Regions from separate parts of the Oceanobacillus sp. NCCP-135 genome, predicted to be linked through region 2. Evidence: riboswitches for the same ligand, from Rfam matches in the RefSeq annotation. Region 2 holds a riboswitch; each other region holds the start of a gene.
What was found. A riboswitch is a leader RNA that binds a small molecule or an ion and turns the genes downstream of it on or off. The one in region 2 is predicted to bind S-adenosylmethionine.
Positions count from the first base shown of each region.

Region 1 (11,125 bases), on a different contig from region 2:
TATCATCCATATGTATTCTAGTAATATTTTCTTCTGACATAGCTACCTTCCTTCTTAGAAAACTTGGCTTTCATGAAAGGGATTTCTTAAAAGCGTACTTTGCTTCTTAAAAGCCCATATACTCTGAAGTGTAAGCCTTGATGATGACACTTATAGTGATTTTGTAAAAAATAATGCTTTTCGTACAGTATAAAACAAGTTTAGCTTATCACTCCGAAACAAATGAATGACTGATTGAAGTATTACCGTTAATTATACTTCAAACAGCGAAATTTTTATACTGTCAAACCATGGAACGAAAAAAACTATATTCACGTGACTTGCTTTACCTGCATATCAGCGTAAATCATAGTTTGTTCAGCATGAATTACAGTTTGCCCAGCATGATTTGCGGCTTGTTCAGCATCGCATGCATTTTTGTTTAATTTCAGCGGTGTGTTCTGCACATTTTAGCTTTTATTCAGCATAAATCGCAGCTTATCCAGCATCGGCAGCGATATCGTTTGATTTCAGCGGTGTATTCAGCACAATCCAATTGTGTATCAGCTAAATTGCTTATTAGCAGCGCAAAGATAGCAGGCTCTTTCCCAAATAGGGTGATAGATACCAGAAAATGATTTCAATTTATTAACGGAAACGCCCTTAAAGGTGTAAGAAACTAGGATTGATTCTAATTCCAGATGTATCATTGGCTTTGAGAAAGAGCCAGATAGCAACCACTTTCCAAGTAGGACAAGCAATGCGCAGGTGAAAACAGACCCTTTGTCAGTGTGTTAATATTTCTCGTATGTCCTCTTCGGTCAGTACAGAGGTCATTTTCTCAGATGGATCAATGATTTCCTCAATAAGGTGTTTCTTTTTCTCTTGTAGCTCATTCATTTTTTCTTCAATTGTTTCACGGGAAACGAGCTTGATAACCTGTACCGCATTCGTCTGTCCAATACGATGGGCACGACCTGCAGCTTGCTCCTCGACTGCCGGATTCCACCAGAGATCATAAAGAATAACAGTATCAGCACCTGTTAGGTTGAGGCCGGTACCACCTGCCTTCAAGGAGATCAGAAACAAATCACGTTCGCCAGCATTAAATCGATTACAAATTTCCACGCGTTCTTCGGATGGGGTATGTCCATCCAGATAGAAATAAGGCTTTCCTTGAATTGCTAATTCCCTGCCGATAAGTTTAAGCATGTTGGTAAACTGTGAGAAAACCAACATCCTTCTTCCTGAATGTCCTGATTCCTCTATGATCTCAAACAGCTGTTCAAACTTTGCAGAGCTACCCTGATAGCCATCCACAAACAGTGCTGGGTGACTGCAAATTTGCCGTAAGCGCGTTAATCCGGCAAGAATTCGAATTCGGTTTTTTCGAAATGTGTCTTTGTCCAGATGCTTCCATGTATCCACTTTTAATTTCGCTAAGTAAGCAGCATAAAGCTTCTTCTGATCAGGAAGTAACTCGCTAGCTTCTATCAACTCCATTTTTTCTGGAAGCTCTGAAAGTACATCCTCTTTTAGCCGGCGAAGCAAAAAGGGGCGAATTCTCCTGGAAATTTTATCTATTGTGAGGTTACTATATTCCCTTAACCCCTGGAAAAGTTCAGGAAAAACAACATGGAAGATAGACCAAAGCTCTTCCGATGAGTTCTCCATTGGCGTACCAGTCAGAGCAAAGCGATTCGCTGCTTGAATTCGCTTTACCGCTCGGGCAGTTTGTGTAATCGGATTTTTAAAGGCTTGAGCTTCATCAAAAAATACGGTATGAAAGTATTGCTTCTCATACCACTTGATATCCCGTCGCAACAACGGATAGGATGTAATAATTACGTCTTTCTCCATGACGTTCTTCTGTATAAGTTGCCACTCTGCTTTATTTCCATCAACAATAGCTGACTGAATAGCTGGTGCAAATTTCCTGAATTCATTCAGCCAGTTATACGTCAAAGAGGATGGGCAGACTACTAGAGCCGGAAGCTTCCTTTTTCGAATATCAGGAAGCTCTGAGAGAATAAACGCAATGCTTTGCAGTGTCTTGCCAAGTCCCATATCATCTGCAAGAATCCCACCAAACCCATATTGTGCTAATGTCTTCAACCATCTATATCCCTGTTTTTGGTAGTTTCTTAAGATTTGCTCCAAGCTTTCCGGTATAATATATGCTGAAGCATCAGGGTTTCTAATTTTATCCAGAAACTGATGGAATGTTTTCTCTAACGTCAATATCGCTTGATCTGCAACAGAGTCAAGGATACGTAACCCTTGAATAACAGGTATATTCAATCCTTTTTCCAGATCTTCAGCTTGTGGCGGTACAGCATTTAAAAAGCGCTGAATCTCTTCAAACTCCTTCGTCTCCAAGGAGAGCAGCGAACCATTCCGTAAACGATAAAATTTGCGTTTCTCCTCAAGTGCATCAAGAATTTCTCGGATATCCTGCTCAGGAATCCCATCCATTTCCAACTTAAATTCCAGCCAATTCGTCCTTTCCTTTTTAACCTTTACGCTAATCTTAGGTGGGGTATTTTTTCTGAGAATTCGGGTTCTCACTGCTGTTGTTGCATAGATTTGCACAAGCTTCTCAAGCTTTGGAACAACATGGTATAAAAATTCATACTCCAGCGCTTCATTATGCAAAAAATAGCCACCTTCTGTTGTTGCAAACAAACTTTCCTCCATCAAACCAAGGATTGCTTTTTCCTTTTCCATATCACGTATATACATGGATAAACCCTGATTTTCTCGGCTTTCCAATGGGTTAATAATGATATTTTCATAATGAAATTCAATCCCAGCAAGCAACCGATTTTTCACACGATCCAAGTATAGCTTGGCGTTTAGTGGTGCCTTTACAAACTGTTTGGAAATTCCCTCAGATATCTCTACTGTGCCTAATTTTTCTAAGCCTGTAACCACATTTCCCAAAAAAGAAGACCAATTCTCCTGCGAAAGCAGAACCTGATCTGTTTCTGACGTATGGAGCATTTCTTTTAATCCTATTAAACGCTCACAATCCTCATTTTCCAGCTCATATAGTTTCCCATCAGCAATGACGGTGCTATACGCATTCAATACGATCATTCGATGAAGCCCTTTGACCTTTAATTGGAAACTATTGCCATTTTTTTCAGTAAAAACAAAGCAAAGGGGTAGTGACTTTTCCGCCATTTGCAGTCCATTAAATACCTTCCCCTCATATTCCAGCTTCACCAAAGGTACGCTTGTAAGCTTCGGCTGCACTGTTTTCCAAGACGATGGTGGGATAAGTAAAATATGTTTGTTGATTGTATCGTCAATTTGACCCGGTATTGTGTCCATATACACGCTTTCATCATGAACGACTCGGATAAGCTCCCCAATGACAGCATCGGTTTCTTTTTGAAAGCAATGGACAGCTGGATCATACGTGAATGAAATGGAAAGCAAGCTTGGATTGCCATCTTTCACTTGATTCAAAAAGACTCGGATATTCTGGACGATGGCTGGTCCTACTTTCAATTCCATTCCTAGCATACGACGTCCTTTGTCTACAGTGAGGGCTTTACATGTGAATACTACATCAACCACTTTTCTTTCTTCAAAGTGAAGCTGATACCCACTTGAACGTCTGGGCTGATTATCAAACAGGGTTAGGAAATTTTCCGTCAGATCTTGATTGGTTGCATTCTCAGGGGGATTTGTATTCACTACGCTTTGCTCACATTGCTGCTCATAAATCAATAGCAGAACAGCTGCAATATGCTGACAACCATTTTTAATAGAACGCAGCTTAGGACAACTGCATGTTGAGCTAAAACCTTCATCCATATTTTTTTCGATCGTCACATGAAAATTCTCTCTACCTGTAACTACGGCTTCGCAACGGTCTGTACTGTGTTTTTCAATTCTTACTTTATGCGAACGATGTAAAGCATCCCCTCTTTTAAAGGAGACCGTTCCGCACATTTCTTTAATTACTTTCAGATTTAGTTCAATATTCAAGTGTTCTGCTCCCTCCTGAGGGTTTCTACTACCATTTACGAACCTGTACTGCTGATAATTATTTTGATTGTATCATATCTTATACTGTTATATGCTACAACACATTTTGAAGCGGAAACATATCTCGGTGAAATAGTCGGAATTATTTTATTTTAATAAATCCATTGACTTTCTCTTACATCCACTATAGACTTACATTTAATTCTTAAAAACAAATGAATAGTAACACATCACTTCTTATCAAGAGAGACCGAGGGACTGGCCCTAGGACGTCTCGGCAACAGGTTCTTTTATAGAAACACTGTGCCAATTCCAGCAGATGCGTTAAGCATTTGACAGATGAGAGCGAGGGTGGTTCCTTACATAGAACCCTTCTTTTTCTTATCTATATAGAAAAAGAAGGGTTCTTTTGTTCTACTGCTTTACAAAATTGAACAATGCTTCAGGAGGTCAGCATATGATTGAGTTTAAAGATGTATCCAAGACATTCCGTTTAGGTAAACGAGAGATTCAGGCCGTTAAGAAAGTATCATTATCCATCAGTGAGGGAGAAATATTCGGAATCATCGGCTTCAGCGGTGCAGGAAAAAGCACACTACTTCGCCTGGTGAATATGCTTGAGCGCCCGACTTCCGGAACGATTCTTATCCAAGACACGGATGTCAGTAAATTATCTTCCAAGGATTTGCGCACAAGAAGGCGCAATATTGGCATGATCTTTCAAAATTTCAACTTGTTTAATTCACGTACCGTGGCTGGAAATATTGCTTATCCATTGAAATTGGGTAGCACTTCCAAAAAGGAAATCAATAAACGTGTGGAGGAATTGTTGAATTTTGTCGGACTTGATGATAAAGCAAAGGATTTTCCAGATCAATTATCAGGCGGGCAAAAGCAGCGTGTCGGGATTGCGAGGGCACTTGCCACTTCTCCGGATATCCTTATCTGTGATGAAGCAACCTCCGCACTTGACCCTGATACAACCGCAGATATTTTAAAGCTGCTGAAAAAGGTAAATCAAGATTTAGGGATCACGATATTATTAATCACACATGAAATGCATGTCATCCAATCGATTTGTGACAAAGTAGCTGTTATGGAAAATGGGGAGGTCATCGAATCTGGAAATGTATTTGAAACATTCACGGATCCACAGCATGCTACGACAGAAAGATTTATCCGCTCTGTGCAAAAGGATCTGCCATCGGAAAAAATTTTGGAAGATTGGCGCACCAGTGGGGGAGGAAAACTGTACCGCGTCATCTTTAAAGGGGATGCAACGAATGATCCAGTCCTTTCAACGATCACCAAAAAGCATAATGTTGATTTCAATATCGTTTACGGTGCAGTAAGGGAATTACAGGAAAAACTGTTTGGAAATCTCATCGTTTCATTTACCGGAGATCCGCAAGCCGTCCAGAATGTCCTTACAGAACTCAATAGCATTGTTGAATTAGAGGAGGTTACTGAAAATGAAAGTTGATTGGACAACATTTTGGCCAAGGATTTTAGAAGCAACCGGAGAAACATTGATGATGGTTGTGGCCACCCTTATCTTTGGGTCGATTATCGGCATCACAATGGGTCTATTGCTCTTTGTAACAAGGGAAAATAACATATTGGAAAATAAGCTTGTTTTTCAAATCCTAAATATCTTTATAAATATTATTCGGCCAATTCCCTTTATCATCTTCCTGGTCGCCATATCACAGCTAACCAGACTTGTTGTCGGAACAACAATCGGTACCGCAGCAGCAATATTCCCAATGACAATTGTTGCAAGCTTTACCATTGCTAGGGTTGTTGAGAATAATCTGGTCAGCATCGACCCCGGAGTAATTGAAGCAGCACAGGCAATGGGTGCTAGCCCAATGCGCATTATCTTCACTATTTTGATACCGGAGGCACTTGGACCACTCATTCTAGGTCTTACATTCGTTTCTGTCAGTCTGATTGACTTCTCGGCAGTCGCTGGAACAGTTGGCGGTGGTGGTCTCGGACATATTGCCATGACTTATGGTTATCAGCGATTTGATGGCAGCGTCATGCTCGTAACGGTTATTATCCTGATCGTCATGGTTCAACTCGCACAATGGATTGGTAATACACTTTCGAAAAAAATCATGCGCCGTTAACCGTTGCTTTGAAATAAACGTAATCAAAAACGAGGAGGAATTAACGATGAAAAAATTATGGGTATTATGTTTAACCTTTGTAACAATTACTGTTCTTTCCGCTTGCAGCAGTGCCAGCAGTGAGGGAAGTGAAGGAGAAACTGTGAAGGTGAAAATTGGGGTAAATGGCTCCGATGGTGTACAATGGCCAATTTTGCAAGAGAAAGCAGCGGACGAAGGTATTGAAATCGAGCTCATTGAATTTCAGGATTATACCCTGCCAAATAACGCTCTGGCTCAAGGGGATATTGACATCAATGCATTCCAGCACATCGCATTCCTTGGTCAATACGTAAAAGAAAGTGGTGAAGACATTGTTCCAATTGGTTCTACCATGCTTGCTCCAATTGGCATGTATTCTGAAAAAATAAGTGATGTATCCGAGATTAAAGCAGGGGATAAAATTGCCATCCCAGATGACCCATCCAACCAGGCACGTTCACTCAGGCTGCTGGAGAGTGCTGAACTAATCACATTATCCGAGGACTTTGGAATGTTTGGAGATCCGTCACATATAACGGAAAATCCATTAAACCTAGAGATCATTCCGATGACAGCACAGCAAACACCGAGGGTACTTCCCGACGTTACAGCTTCTGTCATCAATAATGGAGTTGCCGGTCAGGCAGGCTTCTCTCCAGGCGAAGATCCAATTTATATAGAAGATGCAAATGGGGAAGCAACTCACCCATACGTCAATATCATTGCAGCACGCGGAGAAGACCAAGATAACGAAACGTATCAACGCATTGTAGAGCTTTACCAGGAGGAAGACATCGAACAAGCGATTAAAGATGACACTAATGGCGGATCATTTCTTGTCACATTAACACAGGAACAACTCGATAAGGCGTTTGAACAATTAAAAAAATAAATCTGGGAGGAATGTAACATGAGCATTTTACAAAAAGATCGTAATCAAGTATTATTTCAGTCGATTGAGGAAAACCGTGAATTGTATATAAAAACAAGTCAGGATATCCACGCAAACCCAGAAATAGGCAACCAAGAAGTTTATGCAAGTGGAAGGCATATTGAAATATTGCAAAATGCAGGCTTTGATATAACAGCTGCTGTGGCAGGACATGAAACATCTTTTTATGCGGTAAAGGATAGTGGGGTGGAAGGACCAACGATCGCCTATCTTGCGGAATACGACGCTCTACCGGGAATTGGACATGCATGTGGACATAATATTATTGGTACAACAAGTGTTGCTGCTGGTATTGCACTCGCTGAGGTACTACCTGAAACCGGTGGGCGTGTAGTCGTGCTTGGAACACCTGCTGAAGAAGGCGGACCAAACGGCAGTGCAAAAGGCAGCTTCGTCAAGCATGGTTATTTAAAAGATGTGGATGTAGCACTAATGCTTCATCCATCGGGAAAAACAAGTTTAACCGGTGAATCACTTGCCGTTGATCCACTTGAATTCCACTTTTTTGGAAAACCGGCTCATGCCGCAGGAGCACCTGAACAAGGAATTAACGCTCTAGATGCGGTCATTCAATTATTCAATGGCATCAATGCACTTCGCCAACAGCTCCCATCTGATGTACGGATCCATGGTATTATCACACATGGCGGAGATGCACCAAACATTATTCCTGAGTATGCAGCTGCCCGTTTTTATATCCGGGCTGCATCCTGGAATAAAACAGAACAAACTGCTGCCAAGGTTCGTGCTATCGCTGACGGTGCTGCCCTCGCTACTGGTACAACGGTTAAAATTGAACGATTCCAAAATGAAGTGAAGGATTTTGTTCTAAATTCTGTACTAGACGAAGCATTAAAGGTAGAACTGGAAGCACTCGGTGAAGTCGTTCACACAGAAAAACGAAAAGGAAAAGGATCAACAGATGCAGGCAATATCAGCTACGAAGTTCCTACTTCTCACGGATATATCAAAATTGGTCCAGATGACCTGATTGCCCACACGGATGAATTCCGGGAGGCAGCCAAATCAGAACAGGGAGATAAGGCAGTAACCACCGGAGCAAAAGCACTTGCAGCAACAGGTTACAAGTTACTAAAGGATTTCGAACTGCTGCACCGGATTAAAAAAGAATATGAGCAAGCACTTGCTCTGAAGCAATGAAATACCATAGTGCAACACACTATGGTAGGGACATTTTTTATACTTTCTTATTTTTTGAGAAAAACGCTAAAGCGTCTTTCTAGAGAGCAGAGGTCAGAAGTCAAATTGGTAGAAATCGGTGAAATAATCGGTTTCTTTATCTAAACATCTTCCTCTTAAGTAGTAAAATTCCATATTTCCCTATCTCCTAAACAAGTGCTGAAACATTTTTTTTGTTTCAGCCTTTAAATTCAATATATTTTTATATCGTTTCTATAATTCCATTTTTAACTAAGGGTTATCTCTATATTATGAAAATAATGCATCAGACTACTTTATTAATTTTTCCGTTTAAAAACACAACTCATTTTACTTACATCACTAAATTGTTGTATATTACAAGTTGACACATATTATTTTAACTTTAGAATTCCTATGGAGGCGATTGTATTGGAAAGAGTAGTCGGAACAGTTGTAAGGGGGCTTCGATGCCCAATCATACATGAAGGGGATAACATCGAAGAAATTGTCGTAGATAGCGTGTTAAATGCCTCGGAAGTTGAAAAGTTTCAAATAAATGATAAAGATATCGTTACATTAACAGAGTCCATCGTAGCGCGTGCACAAGGCAATTATGCAACAGTTGATCATATCGCTAAGGATGTACATACCAAATTTGGTGGTGATACGATCGGCGTGATATTTCCAATTTTAAGTCGGAATCGATTTGCAAACTGTCTTCAAGGGATTGCAAAAGGAGCAAAAAAAATTGTTTTAATGCTAAGCTATCCTTCTGATGAAGTTGGCAATCACTTAGTGGATATAGACTTGCTTGATGAAAAGGGAGTTAATCCATGGACAGATATTCTGACAGAGGAACAATTCCGCGACCATTTTGGATATATGAAGCATACATTTACCGGTGTTGATTATATTGAATACTATAAATCACTAATAGAGAAATTTGGCACAGAATGTGAAGTGATTTTTTCAAATAATCCAAAGACGATATTAGATTATGCAAAAAGCATTTTAACTTGTGATATACATACGAGGGGCAGAACAAAGAGAATTTTAAAAGAAAATGGGGCAGATAAAGTTTATGGTCTTGATGATATCCTAGCTGCATCAGTTGATGGAAGCGGCTATAATGAAGCCTTTGGTCTACTGGGATCAAATAAATCGACGGAAGATGGCATCAAACTTTTCCCACGTGATTGCCAGCCTTTTGTTAATAACATCCAACTGATGCTTAAAGAAAAGACCGGTAAAGATGTGGAAGTGATGATTTATGGAGATGGTGCTTTCAAAGACCCGGTAGGTAAGATTTGGGAGCTTGCTGACCCTGTTGTATCTCCGGCATACACTTCAGGGCTTGATGGGACACCTAATGAAGTAAAGCTAAAATACCTTGCTGATAATAACTTTGCTGATTTAAAAGGGGAAGAATTGCAAAAAGCTATCGCTAAGTTCATTGATAATAAAGATGCTGATCTTGTAGGATCAATGGAAGCCCAAGGTACGACTCCCAGAAAGTTGACAGATCTGATTGGTTCCCTTTCTGACCTGACTTCAGGAAGTGGCGATAAAGGTACGCCAATCGTCTTTATACAGGGATATTTTGATAATTATACAAGTAACGAGGGATGAAAGATAAGGTGCTATAACCATGCCAAAAGACGAGAGCTTAACTGCCCTCGTCTTTTTCTTCTGACTCAATACGGTGAATAAACTCTTCAGCTGCACTGTACCCTTGCTGCTGCAAGTACCAGTTGTTTGCTGCAGCTTCAATCAGACCCGCCACATCCCGACCTGGTTGGAGCTGAATTTCAATATGCGGGATAGGAACATCCATGTATTCCTCAAATTTCGCTTCAAGCTCAAGCTCATTGTTAAGGGAATTTTTTTCCCATTTTGTCAGTTTTATATCTAAAGCAATCCTTGTTTCATCCTGAAAAGCCTTTCTTCCATATACACGTACAACATTCAATAACCCAACACTTCTTAGTGCCAGAAACTCCTTGTTTTTCTCATTATGGGTACCAAGAATCGTTTTATGACTAAGCTTTTTCAATACGACAATATCATCTGCCACTAGTCGATGTCCTCTGCCGATCAAGGTGTGGGCTATTTCGCTTTTCCCCACTCCTGATTCTCCACGAAGTAGGATTCCAATCCCAAAAACATTAATACAAACACCGTGCAAGGCAATTTCCGGTGCCAGAATTTTAGTTAAATAGCCATCAGCCTTTGCTATAAAATCAGTTGTTGATTCCTCTGTCCTTAATAACGGAATCGCTTCTTTTGTACAATACTGTTTTAAATATGTAAGCCCTTGCTGCTTAGCTGTTACAATAAAGCATGGTGGATGGTAATTTACAACATTGCCAATCCGCTTCTGGCGTTCCTTTTTACTTAGTTGATGCAAGTAGGTAATTTCCTTTTTACCAAGAATTTGCACACGCTCCATTGGAAAAAAATCAAAATAGCCAATAAACTCCAGCCCTGGACGATGTGTCCGAAGTGTTGTAACTTTCCGATCCAGATGCTCTTCCCCTGCCAGTACCTCCAAGGAAAACTCATCTACTAACTTCTCTACTGCTATTGATTTCACTTTGATTACACTCCAAACTCTATAGTATTCTATTCATTGATTATACTGCAAAACGGTTTAGATAGTAATAGAAACTCACTTGTTTGAAGATGCTATTTTTTTATATACGGAAATACTATCCCTTTTGAAGCAATAACTGTAAGTTTATCTTAAAAGTTATTTGATTATATCAGGAGAGTTCAGAAGATTGTATGGGATGTAGAAATATATAAAGTCCAATATGGATGAATAAGCGACCAGATTGAAAAGCTGATCGCTTATTGTATTTTAAGACGAAGAGACGGG
Region 1 covers NZ_BAAKSZ010000013.1:48,011-59,135, forward strand. Annotated here, with positions in the region: gene AC6HVZ_RS10805 (TraB/GumN family protein) at 1-40, opposite strand, end outside; gene AC6HVZ_RS10810 (DEAD/DEAH box helicase) at 766-3,978, opposite strand; SAM riboswitch class I at 4,213-4,324, shown strand; gene AC6HVZ_RS10815 (methionine ABC transporter ATP-binding protein) at 4,436-5,461, shown strand; gene AC6HVZ_RS10820 (methionine ABC transporter permease) at 5,451-6,113, shown strand; gene AC6HVZ_RS10825 (MetQ/NlpA family ABC transporter substrate-binding protein) at 6,160-7,026, shown strand; gene AC6HVZ_RS10830 (M20 family metallopeptidase) at 7,045-8,247, shown strand; gene AC6HVZ_RS10835 (coenzyme F420-0:L-glutamate ligase) at 8,677-9,876, shown strand; gene hprK (HPr(Ser) kinase/phosphatase) at 9,914-10,840, opposite strand.
Region 1: another riboswitch for S-adenosylmethionine. It lies ahead of AC6HVZ_RS10815 (methionine ABC transporter ATP-binding protein); the one in region 2 lies ahead of metK (methionine adenosyltransferase).

Region 2 (11,125 bases):
ACAATCGGCGAGGAATCTAGCGTCTGGTTTAACACCGTCATCCGCGGAGATATCGCTCCGACAATCATTGGCAAAAGGGTAAGCGTCCAGGATCTATCAATGCTACATCAAAGTCCTGATAATCCGCTTATTATTGAGGATGATGTAACGATCGGTCACCAGGTAACCTTGCATTCCTCCATTATTCGAAAAAAAGCATTAATAGGAATGGGCTCCATTATACTCGATGGGGCTGTAATTGGGGAAAGCGCCTTTATCGGGGCAGGCAGTCTGGTACCCCCTGGCAAAAAAATCCCGCCATACACTTTAGCGCTTGGTAGACCAGCAAAAGTTATCCGCAGTCTTACCGAGGAAGATTATGCAGAATTAGAACGTGTACGGAAGTCATACGTTAATCGGGCACGGTACTATAGGGAAAATACGGATCTATGAAAATTGGACATCCTGCATAAAAAGCCGGATGTCCCCATTTTTTATTCCTGTTCCGTTAATGCCTTTAATTCATCCACTTTATCTGTTTTCTCCCAGGAGAATAGGATATCTGTTCTTCCAAAGTGACCATATGCTGCTGTATGTTTAAAAATAGGTTTTTGCAAATCAAGCATACGGATGATACCCGCAGGACGCAAATCAAATAATTTTCGGATTGCATCAACTAATATTCCCTCATTTACCTTGCCAGTGCCAAATGTGTTGACCGAAATAGACACAGGTTCAGCTACTCCAATTGCATAGGCTAGCTGCACCTCACAAGATTTTGCTAATTCAGCTGCAACAATGTTTTTTGCCACATATCTTGCAGCATATGCAGCGGAACGGTCTACCTTCGTGGAATCCTTTCCACTAAAAGCTCCTCCACCATGACGAGCATAGCCACCGTACGTATCAACGATGATTTTTCGTCCGGTTAAGCCAGCGTCCCCCTGAGGACCTCCAATTACGAAACGACCTGTCGGGTTGATAAAATATTTGGTTGCTTCATCTAATAAGTTATTCGGAACTACAGGACGAATGACGTGTTCAATTAAATCTTTTTCAATTTGCTCTGTTGTAATATCCTGATGATGCTGTGTTGAAATTACAATTGTATCAACCCGAACAGCTTTATCATTTTCATCATATTCTACCGTTACTTGTGTTTTACCATCCGGACGCAAATAATCCAATACTGTTTCTTTGCGGACATCAGCAAGACGCTTTGCCAGTTTATGTGCTAGTGAAATTGGCAGCGGCATAAGTTCTTCTGTCTCATCACAGGCAAAACCAAACATTAATCCCTGATCTCCTGCACCGATTTCAGCAATTTCCTCATCTGACATTTTCCCTTGACGTGCTTCAAGGGCAGTATCAACCCCACCAGCAATATCTGCAGACTGCTCATCAATTGCTGTTAATACTGCACAGGTTTCTGCGTCAAATCCGAATTTCGCACGAGTATACCCAATATCCTTTATTGTTTGCCTTACTATTGCTGGAATATCAACATACGTATTTGTGGAAATCTCACCAGATATCAATACCAATCCGGTTGTCACTGTTGTTTCACAGGCAACACGTGCGTAAGGATCCTTTTTTAAAATTTCATCAAGAATAGCATCAGATATTTGATCGGAAATTTTATCCGGATGCCCTTCCGTTACTGATTCAGACGTAAATAAACGACGGTTTTGAGCCATTTGGCTAAATCCTCCCCTGTTAATGTATTACGGAACTCTATATTTTAGAAAACTTGGTGTTCGTTAAAGACAGTCTTAAAGCGTATTTTATTTTCTTAGAAACGCTTTGAACTGCAAGACTTATACATGTGCCTTGGTTCAGGCAAAAAATACTTTTCGTCTATGACCTGATTATGCTTCAAAAGTATTACTTATACACTTATACAGTAGGAAGATGTTTCCTACGTTCCCAACCACCAAGTATATATTTAGTAACCCTAAAACAAAAAAAAGCCCTTCCTGCATTTTTGAGGAAAGGGATTTTTTAAGGCCTTTCGCTCTTATTGTTCAAGGTAAAACCTTGCACCAGGTTAGCACCTTTTCACATAACGTGATGGTTGCTGGGTTTCATTGGGTCTGTCCCTCCACCGACTCTGAATAAGAGAGTATCCGTTAGATTTTTATCGTAACGAAACTATGCTGTCATGTCAACTTATTTAATGCCTGATTGCAACAATTTTTTATAAAGTGAAACTTCATTCAGGTTCCCTTCTTCCCCCGCTGAATGTTAGTACCTCATGGTATGACCTAAAGGTCCTTGAACAGAATCAGGAAATTTACGGGCTGTTTATACCTCATGATATGACACAAGTCCCTCCCCCACCTTCACGTTGGGGATTTCTCACGCTTGGAGGTAGGGGTATTATAGCCCGTTAATGCGTGATAAATTTTCCTAAAAAAATCTTTTATTAGTATGGACTATTGTTTTTAATGTGTTATACTAATAATCAGATTAGAAAGCTCTTATCACATTGTTTTTATTCAAATTCATCAAAAGGCAGGTAATTCACATGAAAACGGTGGAGAAATCATTAGCAAAAGAACTTAATTCGCATAAGAATTTAAAAAGAAATTTATCTGTGCCTCTATTAGTTGAGAAAATTTTATCACGAAATGAAGGGATTCTTACAGAAACCGGTGCTGTTCGGGCAACAACGGGAACATATACAGGACGTTCACCTAAGGATAAATTTATAGTTAAAGATGAAGTTTGCGAAAAATATGTTGATTGGGGTACTGTAAACCAAGCTATTGATGAAGCTTCATTCAATAAACTATATAAAAAAGTCATCACATATTTACAAGACAAAGATGAGTTGTATCAATTTAAGGGGTTCGCTGGAGCGGATTCAAAATATCGACTTCCAATCGAAGTTATTAATGAATATGCGTGGCATAACCTATTTTCCCGTCAATTATTTATTACACCGACAAATGATGAACTTAAAACACATCAAGCTGAATTTACAGTAATATCGGCTCCAACCTTTCAAGCTGATCCTAAAGTTGATGGTACAAATTCAGAAACATTTATTTTAGTTTCATTCAAGCAACGGGTAATTTTAATCGGTGGTACGGAGTATGCCGGAGAAATTAAAAAATCCATTTTCTCTGTAATGAATTATCTATTGCCGAGACAAGAAATTTTATCCATGCATTGCTCTGCTAATGTAGGTAAAGAAGGTGATGTTGCACTGTTCTTTGGATTATCAGGTACCGGGAAAACAACTTTATCTGCTGATCCTTACCGAAAACTAATTGGAGATGATGAACACGGCTGGAGCCCGAACGGCGTTTTCAATATTGAGGGCGGGTGTTATGCAAAATGTATTAACCTGTCAAAGGAAAAAGAACCGCAAATTTTTAACGCCATTCGTTTTGGATCAGTTTTGGAAAATGTTGTATTAGATGAGGAAACAAGAGTGCCAGACTATGACGACACCAGTTTGACTGAAAATACTCGTGCAGCGTACCCATTGGAAAATATCAATAATATAATTACACCAAGCGCGGCTGGACATCCAAACACGATTATCTTCCTTACAGCTGATGCATCAGGTACATTACCACCAATTAGTAAATTAACGAAGGAACAAGCAATGTATCATTTCTTAAGTGGCTATACCAGTAAATTGGCAGGGACTGAGCGTGGGGTTACTGAACCACAAGCAACCTTTTCAGCTTGCTTCGGATCGCCATTTCTTCCGTTAGCACCATCTACCTATGCGACTATGCTTGGAGATAAAATAGATCAATATAATTCCAATGTTTTTCTGGTTAACACTGGCTGGACTGGTGGTTCCTATGGTGTTGGTAAACGAATGAAACTTTCATTTACTCGTGCAATGGTTCATTCTGCTTTAGAAGGGGAACTAAACAATGCAGAAACCGTAAAAGATGATGTCTTTGGATTAGAAATTCCAATACACGTGCCAGGTGTTCCTGATGAAGTATTAGTTCCTAAAAACACCTGGAAGGATAAGAATGCTTATGAGACTGCTGCTAAATCACTAGCAATGAAATTTCACAATAACTTCAAAAAATTTACACATGCTAGTGATAAAATCAAGCAAGCAGGTCCATTATACAAAGGGTAATACTAATTTATTTCCTCATCCCAAAAGGATTTAATTTATATGAGTGAAAGGCAAGAGCGCTTAGCTCAAGCATTGGTATGCCGATCTTCAATGTGGAGATCGGTATTTTTTTATGTTGCATTTAAGCTCTCAGGGGGGATGTTCGTATCTTTTAGAATTCTCTTTCATGGATGCCAATACTCTTCCAAATATTCCCACTCCAAAGCCAATTTCCACCTTTCAGGGCAAATCTACCAATCACTAGCACCCCTATTCGTCCCTATAGGCATTCACACATTTTTTATGAAGCGCATAAAATGTGTTGATATAAAATATGAAAGGGTCGAACTATATGGGAAAAATAAAGTGGATTGCTGTAATTTCATCGATGCTGCTACTCTTCCTTTCTGCCTGCAACTCAAATGAAGCTACAAAAATTAATCTTGCTGAAGTGACACGTTCACTTTTTTATGCACCACAATATGTTGCGTTAGAGAAGGGTTTTTTTAAAGAAGAAGGTTTGGATGTTGAATTACAAACAACCTGGGGCGGAGACACAACGATGACAGCTCTATTATCAGATGGTGCTGACATTGCTCTTGTTGGCTCAGAAACATCAATTTATGTCTATGCACAGGATTCAAAGGATTATGCGATTAATTTTGCACAATTAACGCAAACGGATGGAACTTTTTTGGTGGCAAAGGAACCAAAACCTGATTTTACTTGGGAAGATCTAAAAGACAGCAGCTTTTTAGGTCAGCGTGTTGGTGGAATGCCACAAATGGTTGGAGAGTTTGTATTGAAAAAACACGGCGTTGATCCCCACACTGATTTAGATTTACAGCAAAACATTGACTTTGCTAACATTCCTGGCGCATTTGTTTCTGGTGATCAAGAATATGTTCAATTGTTTGAGCCGACAGCAAGTATGTTTGAGAAAGACGGTCAAGGCCATATTGTTGCTTCCTTTGGCGAAGAATCTGGAAAAGTACCATACACTGTTTTTATGACCAAGCAAAGCTATATTGATGATAATGAAGAAACCGTTAGAAAGTTTACTAAGGCTATATACAAAGCACAGCAATGGGTGCAGCAAAATAGTGCTGAAGAAATTGCCAAGGTTATCGAACCCTATTTTGAAGATACCGAACTGGATATGCTGGCAGCATCGATTGATCGATATAAAAGCCAGGGGTCATTTGCTACCGATCCCATTCTTGATGAAGAAGAATGGAATAACCTAAAAAACATTATGTATGAAGCTGGCGAACTTCCAGCAGATGTACCATATAGTGAACTTGTAAACACAGATTTTGCAGAAGAAGTCCTTAATAACTAAGGAGGAGATCATTTGTCATTTCTAACCTTAGATCATGTTTCCCATCATTATTTTTCAAAGAATGATTATACAAAAGCATTAGATAATATATCTTTATCCATTAAAGAAGGTGAATTCATTGCACTGCTTGGCCCTAGCGGTTGTGGAAAATCAACCATACTATCGATTATAGCTGGAATTATGAAGCAAACTGCTGGCAAAGTACTCCTGCAGGAAAAAACAATCAGTGATTCTGCACTCGCAATTGGATATATGCTGCAGCAGGATTATCTGTTTCCCTGGAAAACCATTATTGATAATGTTCTGCTTGGTCCCAAAATCTGTAAAACAAATTCACCAAAAACAAAGCAAAAAGCAATGGAGCTATTGGATGAAGTTGGATTAAGCGATGTTGTAGATGCCTATCCCAGCTCGTTATCAGGCGGGATGCGGCAAAGAGTTGCACTTGTTCGAACATTAATCAATGACCCTAAAATTTTATTACTGGATGAGCCTTTTTCTGCACTGGATTATCAAACAAAGCTGAAACTGGAAGATCTAGTATCACAACTATTGAAGACCTATTATAAAACCACCATCCTGGTTACACACGATATTGGGGAAGCTATCGCAATGAGTGATCGTATTTTCATCATGAATGCCAACCCTGGTTCCATTGCAAAGGTTTTTGAAGTCCCGCTTGAATTACGAAATGAAACACCATTTCTAGTAAGACGTCATCCTAAATACCAAATTATATTTGACAGGGTTTGGAAAGAGTTAGACAAAAAGGAATCAACTCAGGAAGGTGGTGAGCCTAACTAATGGAATCAAAAACGGACCAGCACCTGTTCCAACACTTTAAAAACGAATTGAAGCGGGAAAAGAAAATTGTTTTCATTTGGCAAATCAGTATATTAATAAGCTTTATAACTTTATGGGAAATTGCCAGTAAATTATATTGGATTGATCCATTATTATTTAGCTCCCCTTCGAAGATCATAAATCTAATCATTCGAAAATTTGGGGATGGATCAATGATCACCCATGTTCAGATAACCCTTTTCGAAACAGTGTTAGGATTTATTATTGGCACCATCCTGGGAATAATCATTGCTTCCGTTTTATGGTCATCGACGAGATTTTCGAAAATAATGGATCCGTATTTAGTTATTATGAATGCAATGCCTAAAGTAGCACTCGGTCCTATCATCATTGTTGCTCTGGGAACCGGATATTTATCAATTATTACAATGGGGGCAATTATCTCTATCATCATAACAACACTTGTCGTTTATTCCGCATTTAATGAAGTTGATCCAAACTATGAAAAAGTTTTAAAGAGCTTCGGCGCTACAAAATGGCAATGCTTTAAAGAAGTAGTTTTCCCTGCAACGCTTCCTGCAATGATTTCAACATTAAAAGTAAATGTAGGCCTTTCATGGGTCGGGGTAATTGTTGGAGAGTTTCTCGTTTCAAAGCAAGGTTTAGGCTATTTAATCATTTATGGATTCCAAGTATTTGATTTCTCACTAGTAATGGCAAGCTTAGTACTCATCGCAATATTTGCAGCAATCATGTACAAAATTGTTGAAAGAATAGAAGGATGGCTAATGAAGCACTCCACCTAATCTCGAGGATCGCCTCCACTAAAAGAGGCGATTTCTTTCTAATTTAATATAATCCATACAATGATCGAGTACTCCATCTTTCATAATAAAACTATAAAGGTCATTTTGTTTTACATTTTTCGGTAAGCTATCCAATATAACCGGACCTTTTGTTTCAAAATACGTTTCCTGTTGTGTTAATTCATCAATTTCTGCGACATAGACATTTTTAATAACGGTATCCTTTTTTCCAGAAACAAAGTATTGACCTACGTAGTGCATGTGTTGAATAGTTCCACCAGTTTCCTCCATCACTTCTCGAACAGCTGCTTGAATTGCTGTTTCGCCGGATTCTACCTTACCTCCTGGAAATTCAAGCCCTCTCTCTTTATGCCTCGTTAGTAGCCATCTCTTTCCATATCTGCAAATAACCCATACATGTTTTGGATCAGTGGAAAATGGATGATCTTCAAAAGAAAGTTTTACTTCGTTGTTGTAGTAGTCTTTGAAAATATACATGATTTCAACTGCCTCCATTTAAAGTGTATCTATTTTATTACGAATGCTTTATCTTCGTTATTTTCCAGGCATTATCATAGGTGAATTCATACGCTATGGTATAATCACCAAATAGATCGTCTTGATTATCCTGCGTAACCTTCACTTTTTTATTTTCTAATTGGATCAGATCATAATCATTATCCGCATTAAACCAAGGTGGTGTTTCCGTTGGGACAATATAGAGACCATCTGCTTCTTCATAATAGTAATAATCAACGTATGGTGCGGCAGCTTCTTTAGTTGCTACACTTTCAAACTGATGAAGAACTTCCTCTTTTGCATCATATTTTATTACTCGATTGTTTTTATCAATCTCTTGTACGAGTATTTCCATAAATTGATCTGTTAATCCTACTATTTGATCATGGTGAATTTCCATTTCTTCAGTTTGTTCGAATTGTATAGATGTATCTTTCATTAATCGCTTTTCCATTTGTTGATCATTTTTTCCATTATGGCTTACAGCAGAAACGGTTTGAAAATCACTTGAATTATAAACTGATATAATCAGTAAAATAAAACCAACTATAAGGAACCATACACCTTTGCTAAGATGTTTTATATTCATCGCTATTTCCTCCCCTAGAAGTTTTTGTATAATTGTCTTATACCTCTTTATTCCTTTATTCCTCGTAGGATAAACTTGTTTTAAAATTATCTTTTTGATAACTTTTCACTTCTTGTAGTGGAAATAAAGTACGACGAAAATAAAGTGAAACTTCATTCAGGGGGGGTATTATAGCCCGTTAATGCGTGATAAAGATGATAACTGCTGCCCTATAGTGAGAGCATCTATCCAAATCCAGCGTAAATGCAAAAAATCCGAGAGAGCGTTTCTTTAAGACTAAAACATACTTGTTCAGGAGTAAACGTTCGATGAGAACATCTCTCAATGACCGAGGTGATCAAAAATTCAGAGGCGTTCTTTGCTTCTATCCAGGCTGAGATTTTGCCCATGAATAGCAAGGTACTCTGTCGATACGAATACCTATAAATTACCTACATTAGAACAAAAAATATGACAAGATTAACTCCTCTCTGTGCCGCATTTATTATCTCTTGTACTAAAAACAACTCTTTTCAGTAAGACGAGTAACTACAGTTCCAATTGAAAATAACCGTTAAAAAAGAATAAGACACAATTGTATCTTATTCTAAAGTTAAATTACAGATGATCTTCACCAAGAATATCAATACTCTCGATATGTTTTTTTGTTTGTTTGTCACCTAAATCATAAAGCATTTGATAGGTTTCTGTCATGTTACTATCATAGTCATCATTCGATTTATCATTATGATATGGCATAATTGGAATATGAGCTCTAAAAAAAGATCTAAAACTGGCATCATGCATATTTTCCATTTTTCCTCTTAAGAGACTTATTTCATCCATTGTGGCATAAATGGTAAAACTGTCATTATTATCATACTTAACTTGTGAAATTTCTCCTGAAGCGATATCAATATAATATTTTTTCTTTTCCATACGACACACCTCCTACCATTAATTTGGCTAAAATGTGTAAAAAGCATGTATGAATTATTTCCGAACTTCAAAAAAACCATCAATATGGGGGAAATACCTATACTAAAGTTCTAGAAGATTGTTCGGTTTGATTTGCAAATATACAACGACCTTTACCATGTGGTATACACATTGGTGTTCCAAACCGCGGATCAAAGGTTACATCACATTTCATTTGAAAAACATCGTGAACAAGTTTACAGGTAATAATTTCCTCCGGTTTCCCTTGAGCAAATATCTGTTTATCCTTTATTGCAACAATATGATGAGCATAGCGGCATGCAAGGTTCAAATCATGTAGAACCATTACCACGGTACGGCCATCCCTTTCATTTAAGTCAAACAATAGGTCAAGAACATCGATTTGATGTGTCATATCCAGATAGGTTGTAGGTTCATCTAATAAAATCGTATCTGTTTCCTGCGCCAAGGTCATAGCAATCCATGCACGCTGACGCTGACCACCTGAAAGTGAATCAACAGATCGATCTTTTAACTCCGACATATTTGTAGATTCTAATGCTAGATTAACAGCATTCTCATCATCCTTTGACCATTGCTTTAAAAAACCACGGTACGGATGTCTTCCCTGTTTAACAAGCTCATGTACGGTTAAACCTTCTGGAGTTACCGGACTTTGTGGCAGAATAGATAGTTTTTTGGCAACTTCTTTCGTTCCCATCTTAGCAATATCCACACCATCCAACACAACGTCACCACCCTTTGGCTTTAATAAACGTGCCAAAGATCGAAGCAATGTAGACTTGCCACAACCATTCCCACCGATAAAAACAGTAATTTCACCTTTTGGTATCGTTATATTTAAATCATCAATTATGATATCTTCCCCATAGCCGAGCGTTAAATCATTTGCTGTTAATGTTTGCATTGGAATCTCTCCCCTACATTATACTTCATCATTAAAAAATATACTTATTTATCCATGCTTACTATTTATAGTGTATTTGCTTTTCAATTATTAGTCAATGACTTTGATAATCATTTTCAATTACAATTATCAAATGAAATTGAAAGAGCATCCACTACTTATCGCAATGAATGCTCTGCTTGTTAACTATTATCATGTTTATTATCTGGTCCTATATCACCATTTAATCCTTACTGCTAATACGATAATCACATATTTAGCCAATCCAGCTAACCTATTTGTTGCAGGTCCAGCTAATAGATTACGTTAAACCTTCTCCCTTTTTCTCCAATGGTATAGTTGTTTATACCTTTAAAGGAAGTTTCTAAAACCTTTTATGTTTCTGAGAAAAACGCTAAAGCGTCTTTCCAGAGATTAGAGATCAGAAGTCAGATTTAAAGAAATCGGCAAAAAGCAGTTTGTTTGTACTTTCTTACTTTTTTTAAAAAATAATATCCTGATTACCATTTCAGTTTGCTCCTGACTAATTTATTTGAAGCATTTCTCGGTAGCTGATCGATAAAATGTATTTCTTTCGGTAATTTATATGCGGCTAAATGCTTTTTGGCAAAGGACAGTATGTCACTTTTAGTAACTTCACTATTTTTTACAATAAATGCAATGGGAACCCTTCCCCAAGTTTCGTCCTCTTTCCCTGTTACACCAACTTCTTTAATTTGTTCCATTCCAGTTAAAACACTTTCAATCTCTGACGGATAAATATTTTCACCACCAGAAATAATAAGATCCTTTCGTCGGTCAGACACGTACAAAAAACCCTCTTCATCGAGATATCCCAGGTCTCCCGTCGCCAGCCAGCCAGATTCAAATTCTTTTACATTCGCTTCTTCGTTTTTGAAATATCCTTTGGTCACCATAGGTCCCTTGACATGAATTTCTCCAATCGAATCATTGCCCAGCTTCATGATTTTCACTTGTGCAGGAAACAAGGCTTTACCTGCTGAACCAATTTTTTTCAAGGCATTTTCCGGAGATAGTGTGACGATTTGGGAAGCTGTTTCTGTCATGCCATATGATTGAAAAACTGGAATATTTTGCTTGACTGCTTTTTCCAGCAATGGTTTTGGTGCAGGTCCTCCCCCGAGAA
Region 2 covers NZ_BAAKSZ010000034.1:9,208-20,332, forward strand. Annotated here, with positions in the region: gene AC6HVZ_RS17155 (gamma carbonic anhydrase) at 1-432, shown strand, start outside; gene metK (methionine adenosyltransferase) at 474-1,676, opposite strand; SAM riboswitch class I at 1,994-2,100, opposite strand; gene pckA (phosphoenolpyruvate carboxykinase (ATP)) at 2,507-4,093, shown strand; gene AC6HVZ_RS17170 (ABC transporter substrate-binding protein) at 4,425-5,414, shown strand; gene AC6HVZ_RS17175 (ABC transporter ATP-binding protein) at 5,427-6,218, shown strand; gene AC6HVZ_RS17180 (ABC transporter permease) at 6,218-7,024, shown strand; gene ytkD (RNA deprotection pyrophosphohydrolase) at 7,043-7,522, opposite strand; gene AC6HVZ_RS17190 (hypothetical protein) at 7,560-8,132, opposite strand; gene AC6HVZ_RS17195 (hydrolase) at 8,730-9,050, opposite strand; gene AC6HVZ_RS17200 (ABC transporter ATP-binding protein) at 9,148-9,978, opposite strand; gene AC6HVZ_RS17205 (hypothetical protein) at 10,112-10,288, shown strand; gene AC6HVZ_RS17210 (o-succinylbenzoate--CoA ligase) at 10,479-11,125, opposite strand, start outside.

Region 3 (11,125 bases), on a different contig from region 2:
CCTTCGTCAATTCCTGATTGGAGTTGCTGCTCTATTTGTTCTTTTGTTGGCGAGGTTTGACTAATCTGTTCTGCAATCCCCTGAATCACTTCCTCTGGCACCTGTCCCTGTAATCCTTCTATCAGCTTAGTTGCTTGTTCTTTTTGCAGGGTAGCGACCTGCTCTGCTATACCAGCTGACAATTCCTTACTTAACCCAGCCTGTAGTTGATCAAGCCCAGCATTCATTTCACCAGCACTGCCCTGCATTTTCTCATTGATGGTTACAGCTAATTGCGCTGGCAGCTCTGTTTGCAATTGCTTGACCCCATCCATTACCTGGGTTGTTCCATCGACTAATTCCGGTATTTTTGCTTTCATTTCCTGGGCTCCGCTATTTACTTCAGCTACCCCATTCGTTAATTCCTGCGCACCATCCTCGATTTGCTTCGAAGCATCAAACAGTGCGCCACTTCCGTCTGTCAATTGGCCGATCCCTTGTACAAGCTCCTGAGAACCATTTTCTAAATCCTTCGTTCCTGCAGATGCCTTGATAACACCATCCTGAAACTCGATTGACTTGGAGGCTAACTCCTTCAGATTTGATTCCAACGCTAAGGAACCATCCTTCAGTTTAATTGCACCATCATCCAATTCACGCGCCCCATCACTGGCTGTCACAAGACCATCAGCAACATCAGCCAATTTTTTAAACATCGTTTCCGCATAGGTGGCTGATACCTCACTTGCAATAGCTGACTTGATTTCATTAATGGCAGTTTCGCCTATTTGCGAGGATAAGAAGTTATAGCTCTCATTTGGAACGTATTTCATTCTCAGCTTTTCCGGTTTATCATTCATTAACGTTGTAGCGTTTTTGGAAAAGTCATCTGGTATCTCTACTAATAGATAATACTTTTGCTTTGCTAAATCTTTATACGCTTCTTCTTTAGGCACAAAACTAAACTGAAATTCATCATTTTCCTTTAATTTCTTTACAAGCTCATCGCCTAATGCTAAATCCACATTCTCATAGGTTGCCCCTATATCTTCGTTAACCACTGCAACTGGCAATTCCTGCAAATGATCATAGGGATCCCAGAAAGACCATAGAAACATCCCTGCATACAAAAGTGGCACAAAAATAACCGCAATAATTGGAATAAGAACCTTTTTATTGCTTAAAATTTCTTTTAACTCCGTTATAAATAAGGACTTCTTCATCTGTTACCTACCTCCGAAAATATATGACTATAATTCTCAATCAGTCATTTAACCTTAAAAAATCAATCAATATGACTATTTCATTCAAACAGTCATTAAACATTAAAAAATAAGGACTATCACTTTGATAATCCTTCAAAGAAATACAGTTCAAATAACTGGGAAATCTCCCCTTTTTTCAACGGGGGTCTTGTTTGCTCCCAGTCAAATATAAGTGCTATATATAGCTTCAACATCGCAAAAGCTGTAATCTCTGGATCACATGGTTTTATTTCATTTTTATCAATGGCTTTTTGAACCATGTCTTTGATATAATTTACAATGGCATGCTCCAGCCTTTCCATGAATTCCAATGTCGCTGGTGTACCAATTTCACGTTCTTCCTGTAAAAGCTTAATTGTTAACTGATGCTCATTTCGAAACTCCAGTATTTTTACAAATGCATTATTCGCATTTTCATAGAAGGAAAGCTTATCGTCCATCGTGCCCTCTGCCGCTGCTTTCATTTCTTTAATTAACGATGTAACGATCTCATCAAATAATTCTTCTTTATTTCTGAAGAAAGTATAAATGGTTCCCTTTCCGACGTTCGCTAATTTCGCAACCTGATCCATTGTAGTTGCTTTATAACCAAATAAAGAAAAGGACTTCGTTGCTGCATCAATAATTAGCCGTTTTCGATCCACTGCCATATCCACCATCCCACCTTTATACTGAATGACTAAATTAGTTTTACGGTCAATCACTGCCTATATATTATCATATCCTTTAATCCTACGCAAGAGGTAGACCTCACAGCACATTAAAAATATTTGCAGCGGGCACTTTCTATCGTAATTACTGGTGGATTAGCAGCATTGTAACTTAGTAACTTTTATTTTCTAATTTTGTTTCAGGCTTATTTGCTAGCCTTTTGTACAGCCCTTGCTTGCAACTAGGAAAAAACTTGAGAAAATGCTAAAGCGTCTTACCAGAAGACAGATTGGAAGCAAGCGGCGAAAATGCTAATTTCATTTGCCTTTCTTACTTCTAAATAAAAAGGAAAAATATGAAGGAATACACTTAAATATACGTTAAGAACGGGATCGAGAGCGGTAGCTACAAATGATAAAGTACTGAAGAAATGGTCATCCTCATTAAAGATGAAAGTTGTGAGATAAAACGGCAAAGTTGAAAGATACACGGGAAAGTTGAGAGAAACTGGGTAAAAGTTGAGAGGAAACACGGGAATTTACAATTATCTCTCAACTTCATAAGCTTTTCTCTCAACTTATTGCATACTTCTCTCAACTTCATAAGCTTCTCTCTCAACTTATTGCATACTTCTCTCAACTTCATAAGCTTTTCTCTCAACTTATTGCATACTTCTCTCAACTTTGCTTGATTTCAGCAAAAATACTAGTAAATTTTGCCATCCGCTTAACTAAGTATGATCGATTAAGCTTTTAACCGATAATTTAAATTATGCTTTTGAAGTGTTTTATCGGTTCCAAACAGGAAATGCTTCGTCATATTTGGAGAGTATTTGGTATTTAGTGTTTCAACCCCTACAGCTTCTGCTACTGCCCGTAACATTGCTGGTGAGGCACCACAACACAGACCAATATAATTGATGCCTATATCCTTTGCTTCTTTTGCCCATGCCGCTAACTCATAGCGGTTATGATAGAGTGGATCAAGAGCGGTCGGGAACGTTGTTTCTGTAGGTAAATGGCAACTACAACCCCCATCAGGTAAATTAAAGAATGTTGGATGTTCTTCTGTTGTGCGATATGGAATGGGCAAGCCAGCGACATATCCTTCCACATTATTCCGAATTCTAGCAAGGTATGGCTGCATCGTACCAGGTCCTCGGAAACAATTCATACCAACAACCAACGCACCATTTTCAGAAAGTATTTTACAGGATTCTTCTACTGTATACCCATCTCGTAATATATTCTCACCCATTAAACCAAATGTGATAACTGCCGGTATATCCTGTTTGCAGATTTCCTCCAGCGCAATTAACGCTTCTTCATGATAATAAAAGGTTTCACCATTTATGAAGTCAACCCCTTCTTCCTTGCACCATGTCACCATTTCCGCAAACATGCTTCTGACTTGCTCCTTTGACTCTGGATTGTCTGGATTAAAGATATTCGTATTTGATATATTTCCCGCTACCAAAGCTTCTTCTTTTGGATGCTCTTTAGCAACCTCTTTTGCCAATCGAATGGCTTTTCTATTTAAAGGTTCCAATAAATCTTCTTTGCCAATGATACGCATTTTTTCACGATGCGCATTATATGTAAAAGCTAATACGACATCCGATCCAGCGTTCATATAATCCCTGTATGCCTGTTTGAGTGCTTCCGGATTATCCAGGGCCACCTCAGGAACAAATGATCCCGCCTGCAAATACCCCCTTCGTTCTAATTCAAATAAATAACCTTCTCCTACAATAACTGTTCCATCCTTTAAACGTTCCTCCAAATTACGTTTCATCTTGTTCCCCCCTTAATTTAATTGCTGTAAAATAAAACGGACAAAGCCTCTTTTTAAAATAAGAAGAGGCTTTGTCCGTCTACAAAATCTTCATCTTATCTTCAAGCTTTACGCTTTCTGGAATTAGCACAGTACTAAAAAGTCTTTTGCTGAGGTTTCACAGGGCCAGTCCCTCTACCTCTCTTGATAAGAATATGAGATATTAAGTTTTTGAATAATACATACAATACATTCAATATTTGCAAATGTCAAGTGGATTTCTTAATTTTTAAAAAATATTGGTTTGAAAATTAGGTTTTCCATTTGGCTCTTTTACATTTTACGATTGGTACTTGCTGCATCATTTTCCAAGGATTAGTTTCGTTTAACCATCATTACAGTCCCCTTAGAGACACAGTCGGTTACCGTAGGCGCCAAGAAGTAACAAGTACCAAGACGATGTTCAATCATCTCGATTCCGTCAACAAAAAAACTTGGTGCAAACTGGTTCTTTTGGAAAGTTGATTCGCATATCCAGTGATCATATCGAATATCGTAAAAAATCACTCGCTAAAAGGTAGATAGATTGGAGCGCTAGCTTGATTGCAACTTCATGAAAGTTCATCTACTTATACTAACACTAGTTTACCCCCGATACCCCAACTCCCACCAAATATTTCTCACCGTTTGCTTTAATTCCTCCAAAATAATCATTTTTCGTTCATCCGTATAATCACTTATCGGAATACTTACACCTAATGCAGCAACCGTTTTACCACGATAATTATAGATCGGATAAGAAAACCCAATGGTATCTTTAAAATGCTCCGATCTGCTGAATGCATAGCCTTTATTTTTAATTTCCCGAATTTCCTTCTTCAAATCATCGATATTATCAATGGTATTCTCCGTAAATTTCTTCATTTCCAAATTACTTAAATACGTCTCTAAAGTAGCTGCATCCATTCCTGCCAATAATACCTTGGGTGCTGATCCCGCATAGAGTGGTGCCCTTCTACCGACCTCGACAACTAGGCGAACCGGTTTCGTACTATCCATTTTTTCGACGTATACGGCCTCATCGCCCTCTAATACGACCATATGAACCAATTCATCGATTTTCTTATTTAATTTTTTCATATGATGGAATGCTAACTTTTTATATTCCAACTGTTCACTGACATGGTTTCCCAGTTCTAGTAATTTTAGCCCCATACGATATTTAACATCATGACTGGTATTTTTCACCTTTACTAGCAGACCGCCTTCTTCTAGTGAGGAAACCAGACGGAATACTGTCGTTTTCGGCAAATTGGCAAGCTCTGTTAATTCGATTAACGATAATTCCGGTTTCTTCAAGAAGCAGTCTAACAAACGTATAGCTTTTAGCAAACTTTGACTCATCGTAATAGCACCTCTATTGAAGCTTATTTCTTGCTTGATTATTGACGTTATTTATCCAGATTTTCGATTAATAATTTTGTGAAATAGGTTCCAAGCTCAGCAGTTGATGCATTTCCGCCAAGATCCGGCGTGAGCTGCTCCCCTTCATCAATCAGCGTTTTGATTGTTGTTACAATTTGTGCTCCCCATTGTACTTCCCCGAAAAAATCCATCATCTGGGCAACAGACCAAATGGCGGCGATTGGGTTTGCCAATCCTTTTCCGGTAATGTCAGGTGCTGAACCATGTACAGGCTCAAACATTGATGGGAACTGCCGCTCCGGGTTTATATTTGCACCTGCTGCAAGGCCCATCCCCCCTGTAATTGCTGCACCAATATCTGTTAGAATATCACCAAATAGATTGGAAGTCACAACAATTTCAAACCGTTCAGGCTGCATCACAAAAAACATACTTGCAGCATCGACTAGATAGGAATATGTTTCCACATCAGGATATTCCTTGCTTACCTCCTCGAAAACTTCATCCCAAAACACCATTGAATAATTCAATGCATTCGCTTTACTAATGCTCGTTACTGTCTTTTTCTGTTTATATGCTTCCTCGAATGCATACCGGATAATCCGCTCTGTCCCTTTCCGTGAAAATACACCCGTTTGCAAAACGACTTCTTCTGGTTTTCCTTTAAACAGCCAATCACCTGCACCAGCATATTCCCCTTCACTATTTTCACGAATGACTAAAAAGTCGATATCCTTTTCCGTTTTATTTTTCAGCGGGGTTAAGGCTGGATTCAAGAGAGTAACAGGTCTGAGATTCACATATTGATCAAAACCCTTTCTGATTTTGAGCAGCAAATCCCATAATGAAATATGATCTGGAACACCAGGATACCCAACAGCGCCAAGATAAATCGCATCAAAATCCTTTAGCTGTTCAAGTCCATCATCAGCCATCATTTTACCGTTTTCAAGATAATATTCACAACCCCAAGGGAATTCGGTAAACTCAAACGAGAGATTCTCATCCACTTGTTCAATTGCTTTTAAAACTTTCACACCTTCTGTGACAACCTCGGGTCCAATTCCGTCCCCTGGAATCAGTGCTATTTTCTTTTTGATCATATGTATCCTCCTGTTTTCATTTGTTCAGCTCTCGTCTATTTACAATTGTTTCTAATTCTTCACCGTTAATTGCCTTGATTAAATTTTCTGCAATAATTACAGATGTAGTTTTTGCTGCTTCCAAACTAATCCCACCAATATGTGGTGTCAGGATCACTTCGTCCAGTCCAAAAAAAGGATGATCCCGAGGTGGTGGTTCATTACTGAAAACATCGATTCCCGCACGATGGATTTGCTTGTTTTTCAGCGCATTCACTAGATCTTGTTCCTTCATAATCCCACCACGTGCCGTATTTACTAACACAGCAGACGGCTTCATTATTTCAAAATATTTTCGATCAACTAATGCTTTCGTTTTGTCGTTTAACGGTATATGCAAGCTGACCACATCGCTTTTTTGGAAAACTTCCTCTATTGACAGAGTCAGTTCCACATCAAGTGATTCTGCAAGTTTTTTTCTTTCCTCATGAATCGTTCGTACATATACGATAACATTCATGTCAAAACCGAGTCTCATGATTTTGGCCACTTTTTGAGCGATGGAGCCAAATCCAATCAGCCCTAACCTTTTACCATAAAGCTCCCTTGTATATTTTCCATCCCTGTATCCAAAGTTTCCAAGACGTGTTTCCTGATGAAATTGAGGAATATCCTTCATGGCTGCAAGAATCAGACTGACTGCATGCTCTGCAGTTGCCTGGCTGTTGACTTTGGGGGCATGCAGGACACGGATTCCCTTACTAGTCGCATAAGTCACATCAATATTATCCAGTCCAACCCCTGCTCCGGAAATAGCTTTTACATGTTTAGAGGCATCAAGCATTGCTGATGTGATTTTTGCCGGTGCACGAAGAATAATCCCGTCTACCTTATTATTCGTTAAAAAGTTGATGATTTCCTGTTCATCAAATGTGTCAAATTTCGTCACACGTGCATGCCCATTCAAAACTTCCTCTCCGTCCGGATGATACATGGGGAGGATTTGTACAATATGAAGATCCTTCAATTGGCTTTCCTCCTTTCAAATATTTCGATAGGCTCTTTTCATAAACCTGATTGCTTTTACCTTCTCAGTTGATATAGACTGCGAAGTAACTTTTAATGATAATATGTGCTAAATCTACCGCTCCGGAAACACATTTCGCTTTCCGCGGGCGGCTGGTGAGCCTCCTCGTGCTACGCACTGCGGGGTCTCACCTATGCCTTTCCTCCCGCAGGAGTCTTCAATGTGTTTCCTCCGCTGGGACGGTGCTCTTACTAGCGTAGGCAGAATACGAAGACTCCTACGGGAACAGCACGCGTCCGAAGACCCCGCAGAGTGGTTTTCTCGAGGAGGCTGAGGCCGTGCCCGTGGAAAGCGAAGTATTCTGCCGGAGCGAGTTTTAGCGCTCAACCATCATTAGAATAAGAGAAAGCGTCATGTTAGATAATTTTCACTATGTCGCAGTTTATATCGACTACGGGGCAGATAATAACAAGTCTTTTGGTGGGGCGAGTAATCGCAGTCCCAATCTATGCGAAAACAGCTTTTAGAGAAAAATCCGGCAATTTTCACCGACTAATTTTCTATTGAAGGTACTCAATAATTGTGGATATACCTTGGCCACCACCAATACAAAGTGTTACAAGTCCGTATTTCTCTCCTCGTCTTTCCATTTCATGAAGCAGTTTTGTCATTAACACAGCACCAGTTGCACCGATCGGATGACCTAATGCAATTGCCCCACCATTCACATTTACCCGATTGATATCCATTTTAGCTTCCCGTATAACAGCAAGCGCCTGGGCTGCAAATGCTTCATTCAATTCGATTAAGCCCATATCATCGATGGTAAGTCCACATTGCTTCAGCGCTTTGGCTGTTGATTCAACCGGACCGATTCCCATAATATCAGGAGACACCCCGCTCACAGCCTGGGCAATAATTTTTGCCTTTGGCTTTAATCCATAACGTTTCATTTTTTCTTCATTCATCATTAATACTGCTGCAGCTCCATCATTTCTTCCACTTGCGTTTCCTGCAGTCACCGAGCCATTTTCCTTAAAGACGGCACGGAGCTTACCCAACTGCTCCAATGTGGAAAGGCGTGGATGTTCATCCACTTTAAATGTTGTTGTTGTTTTGCGTTCCTTTACTTCAAAGGGAATAATCTCATCCTCAAAGCTTCCTCCCTTTATGGCTTGATCTGCTAATTCCTGACTGCGCCTTGCAAATTGATCCTGCTCCTTGCGAGAAATATTATATTTCTCAGCCAGGTTTTCCGCAGTAAAGCCCATGGTTAAGTTTCCATAGGTTTCTTGAGGCTGAGAACATGGCTGGCTTTCTGTATTTGGATCAAGCAATAGCCCGTTTCCTGCCTGCAAACCATAACGTGCATTTCGGATATAATATGGTGCAGTACTCATGCTTTCCGCACCACCGGCAACCACAACATCCGATAATCCTAACTTAATCTGCATATCCGCATTATTTATTGCCTGGAGTCCTGAGCCACATTGACGGTGCACCGTATAGCCGGTAACTTCAACAGGAAGCTCTGCACGTAATGCAGCGACTCTTGCCAGGTTAGAAGTATCTGCACTCTGCTTCGCCTGCCCGAGGATTACCTCATCCACTGTAATATCTGTGTTCGAACGATGTAAAACTTCCCTAATAACTGCTTCAGCCAAATAATCAACCGTAACATTTTTCAATGCACCACCCATTTTACCAACGGCGGTTCTGACAGATCCAACGATATATGATTCTACCAAACTACTCACTCCTTTTTGTTAGAAAACCTAGCATTCGCTAATGGATTTCTTGCATACGTATGTTGCCTCCTTCATACCCTTCCCTTATCCTCTGGAGTGCAAGCCGCCTGAAAGCTTTCAATCGTTCAACGACAAGTTCTTTGCATCACCAATGTAAACGATTTGTTATACACGGATGCAAATAACAAACGTGTTATACATTTCTATCTACCAAGTTCACGGATTAGTTCACCGGCAATAATATTTCGTTGTATTTCTGATGTACCTTCATAAATTTTCGTAATTCGTGCATCTCGGAAATAACGTTCAATTGGGTAATCCTTCATATAACCGATTCCCCCATGAATTTGTACTGCCAAATCCGCAACTTTATTGTAAACCTCTGATCCATACAGCTTGGCAATTGCTGCTTCTTTAACGACCCGTTGTTTCTGATCAGACATCCAGGCAACCCGGTATGTTAATGAACGTAATGTTTCAATTTGCATACTGATCTCTGCCAGCATATGCTGAACGGCCTGCACTTCAAGGATTGGCTTGCCAAATTGCTCCCGTTCCTTTGCATAGGACAGGGAATGCTCCAGTAATTTAACAGATGAACCAAGGTTACGTGCTGCAAGTCCTGCACGACCATTCGCCAATATTTTCAATGCATTGACATAGCCTCTTCCTTCTTCGCCTAGGACATTTTCAGCAGGAACTTCCATGTCTTCGAAAAATAATTCCGCAGAATGAGAACCTCGAAGCCCCATTTTCTGTTCCACACTGCCAAGCATAAATCCCGGAAAATCCTTTTCAACAATAAATGATGTAATCCCCTTTGCACCTTTAGAACTGTCAGTGACTGCCATGACCGTAAAAACATGACCATCGACCGCATTTGTAATATAATGCTTGGAACCATTTAAAATATACTTATCTCCCTTTTTCACGGCAGTTGTTTTCAGATTGGCAGCATTTGAACCGGCACTTGGTTCTGTCAATGCAAAAGCTCCAATCCATTCCCCTGTTGCCATTTTCGGTAAATATTTCTGTTTTTGCTCCTCAGTCCCCAGCTCTACGATACCAACTGTTCCAATACCTGTATGGGCACCAATCAAGGTGGTATAGCCATTATGGGTTTTTCCCAGTTCCTCATAAATCGCACATTTTCCAACCATATCAAGCCCAAGACCGCCATATTCCTCAGGGATACTTAAACTGAATAGGCCCATCTCTTTCGACTGCTCAACAATATCTTCAGGAATTTGGTCATTTTCTTCGATCTCCATTGCACGTGGTTCCACTACATCTTTTACAAATTTTCGGACATTGGAACGTAAAAACTCAATATCCTCTGAGAAATTAAAATCCATAATCCCATCTCCCTACTTATTTTTGAACACTGCTTTTCGCTTTTCAATGAAAGCTTTCGTGCCTTCATCCTTATCCTCCGTACCAAAAGCGACAGCCTGTGATAGTTTTTCAATCCACATTGCAGTACCTTCATCAACATCATAGCCTTTATGTACTGCAAATTTAGCCAATTGAATTGCTACCGGACCTTTCTTCAAAATAGCTCCGGCAATTGATTCTATTTTAGATGTGAGTTCATCCTCTGAAACGAAATATGTCACAAGTCCAATCCGCTCTGCTTCCTCTCCATCGATAATTTTTCCAGTTAATATCATATCGAGTGCCCGGCCTTTTCCAACGATCCGTGCGAGCCGCTGCGTTCCGCCCGCACCTGGAATAATCCCAAGATTTAGCTCAGGCAAGCCGAGCTTTGCTTTATTTGTTGCGATTCGAATATCACAGGCTAATGCAAGCTCACAGCCCCCGCCAAGTGCGTAGCCGTTCACAGCTGCAATCGTCACCTTTGTACTGTTTTCTAATTTCTGGTAAATCCCCTGCATTCCAGGAACGAGCGCTTCGAGCGGTTTTCTGGCGTTTAATTGTTTAATATCCGCCCCGGCAGCAAATGACTTGCCGCCTGCCCCTTGAATAATGATGACACGTACATCCTCAGCCATCTCCGCTTCAACAAGGGCAGCATCCATTTCCTTTAGCATGTTTGCGTCTAAGGCATTTCTCGCTTTTGGTCGATTTAATGTCAGCCAATAGATACCCTCTTTTATTGTTACATTTACATTTTCAAACTTGTTCATCTGTCATCCCCCTTATCTGGCAGTAAAG
Region 3 covers NZ_BAAKSZ010000042.1:7,573-18,697, forward strand. Annotated here, with positions in the region: gene AC6HVZ_RS18120 (YhgE/Pip family protein) at 1-1,202, opposite strand, end outside; gene AC6HVZ_RS18125 (TetR/AcrR family transcriptional regulator) at 1,322-1,894, opposite strand; gene AC6HVZ_RS18130 (homocysteine S-methyltransferase family protein) at 2,640-3,689, opposite strand; SAM riboswitch class I at 3,782-3,882, opposite strand; gene AC6HVZ_RS18135 (IclR family transcriptional regulator) at 4,314-5,072, opposite strand; gene AC6HVZ_RS18140 (tartrate dehydrogenase) at 5,120-6,196, opposite strand; gene AC6HVZ_RS18145 (NAD(P)-dependent oxidoreductase) at 6,213-7,202, opposite strand; gene AC6HVZ_RS18150 (thiolase family protein) at 7,763-8,950, opposite strand; gene AC6HVZ_RS18155 (acyl-CoA dehydrogenase family protein) at 9,154-10,305, opposite strand; gene AC6HVZ_RS18160 (enoyl-CoA hydratase/isomerase family protein) at 10,318-11,097, opposite strand.
Region 3: another riboswitch for S-adenosylmethionine. It lies ahead of AC6HVZ_RS18130 (homocysteine S-methyltransferase family protein); the one in region 2 lies ahead of metK (methionine adenosyltransferase).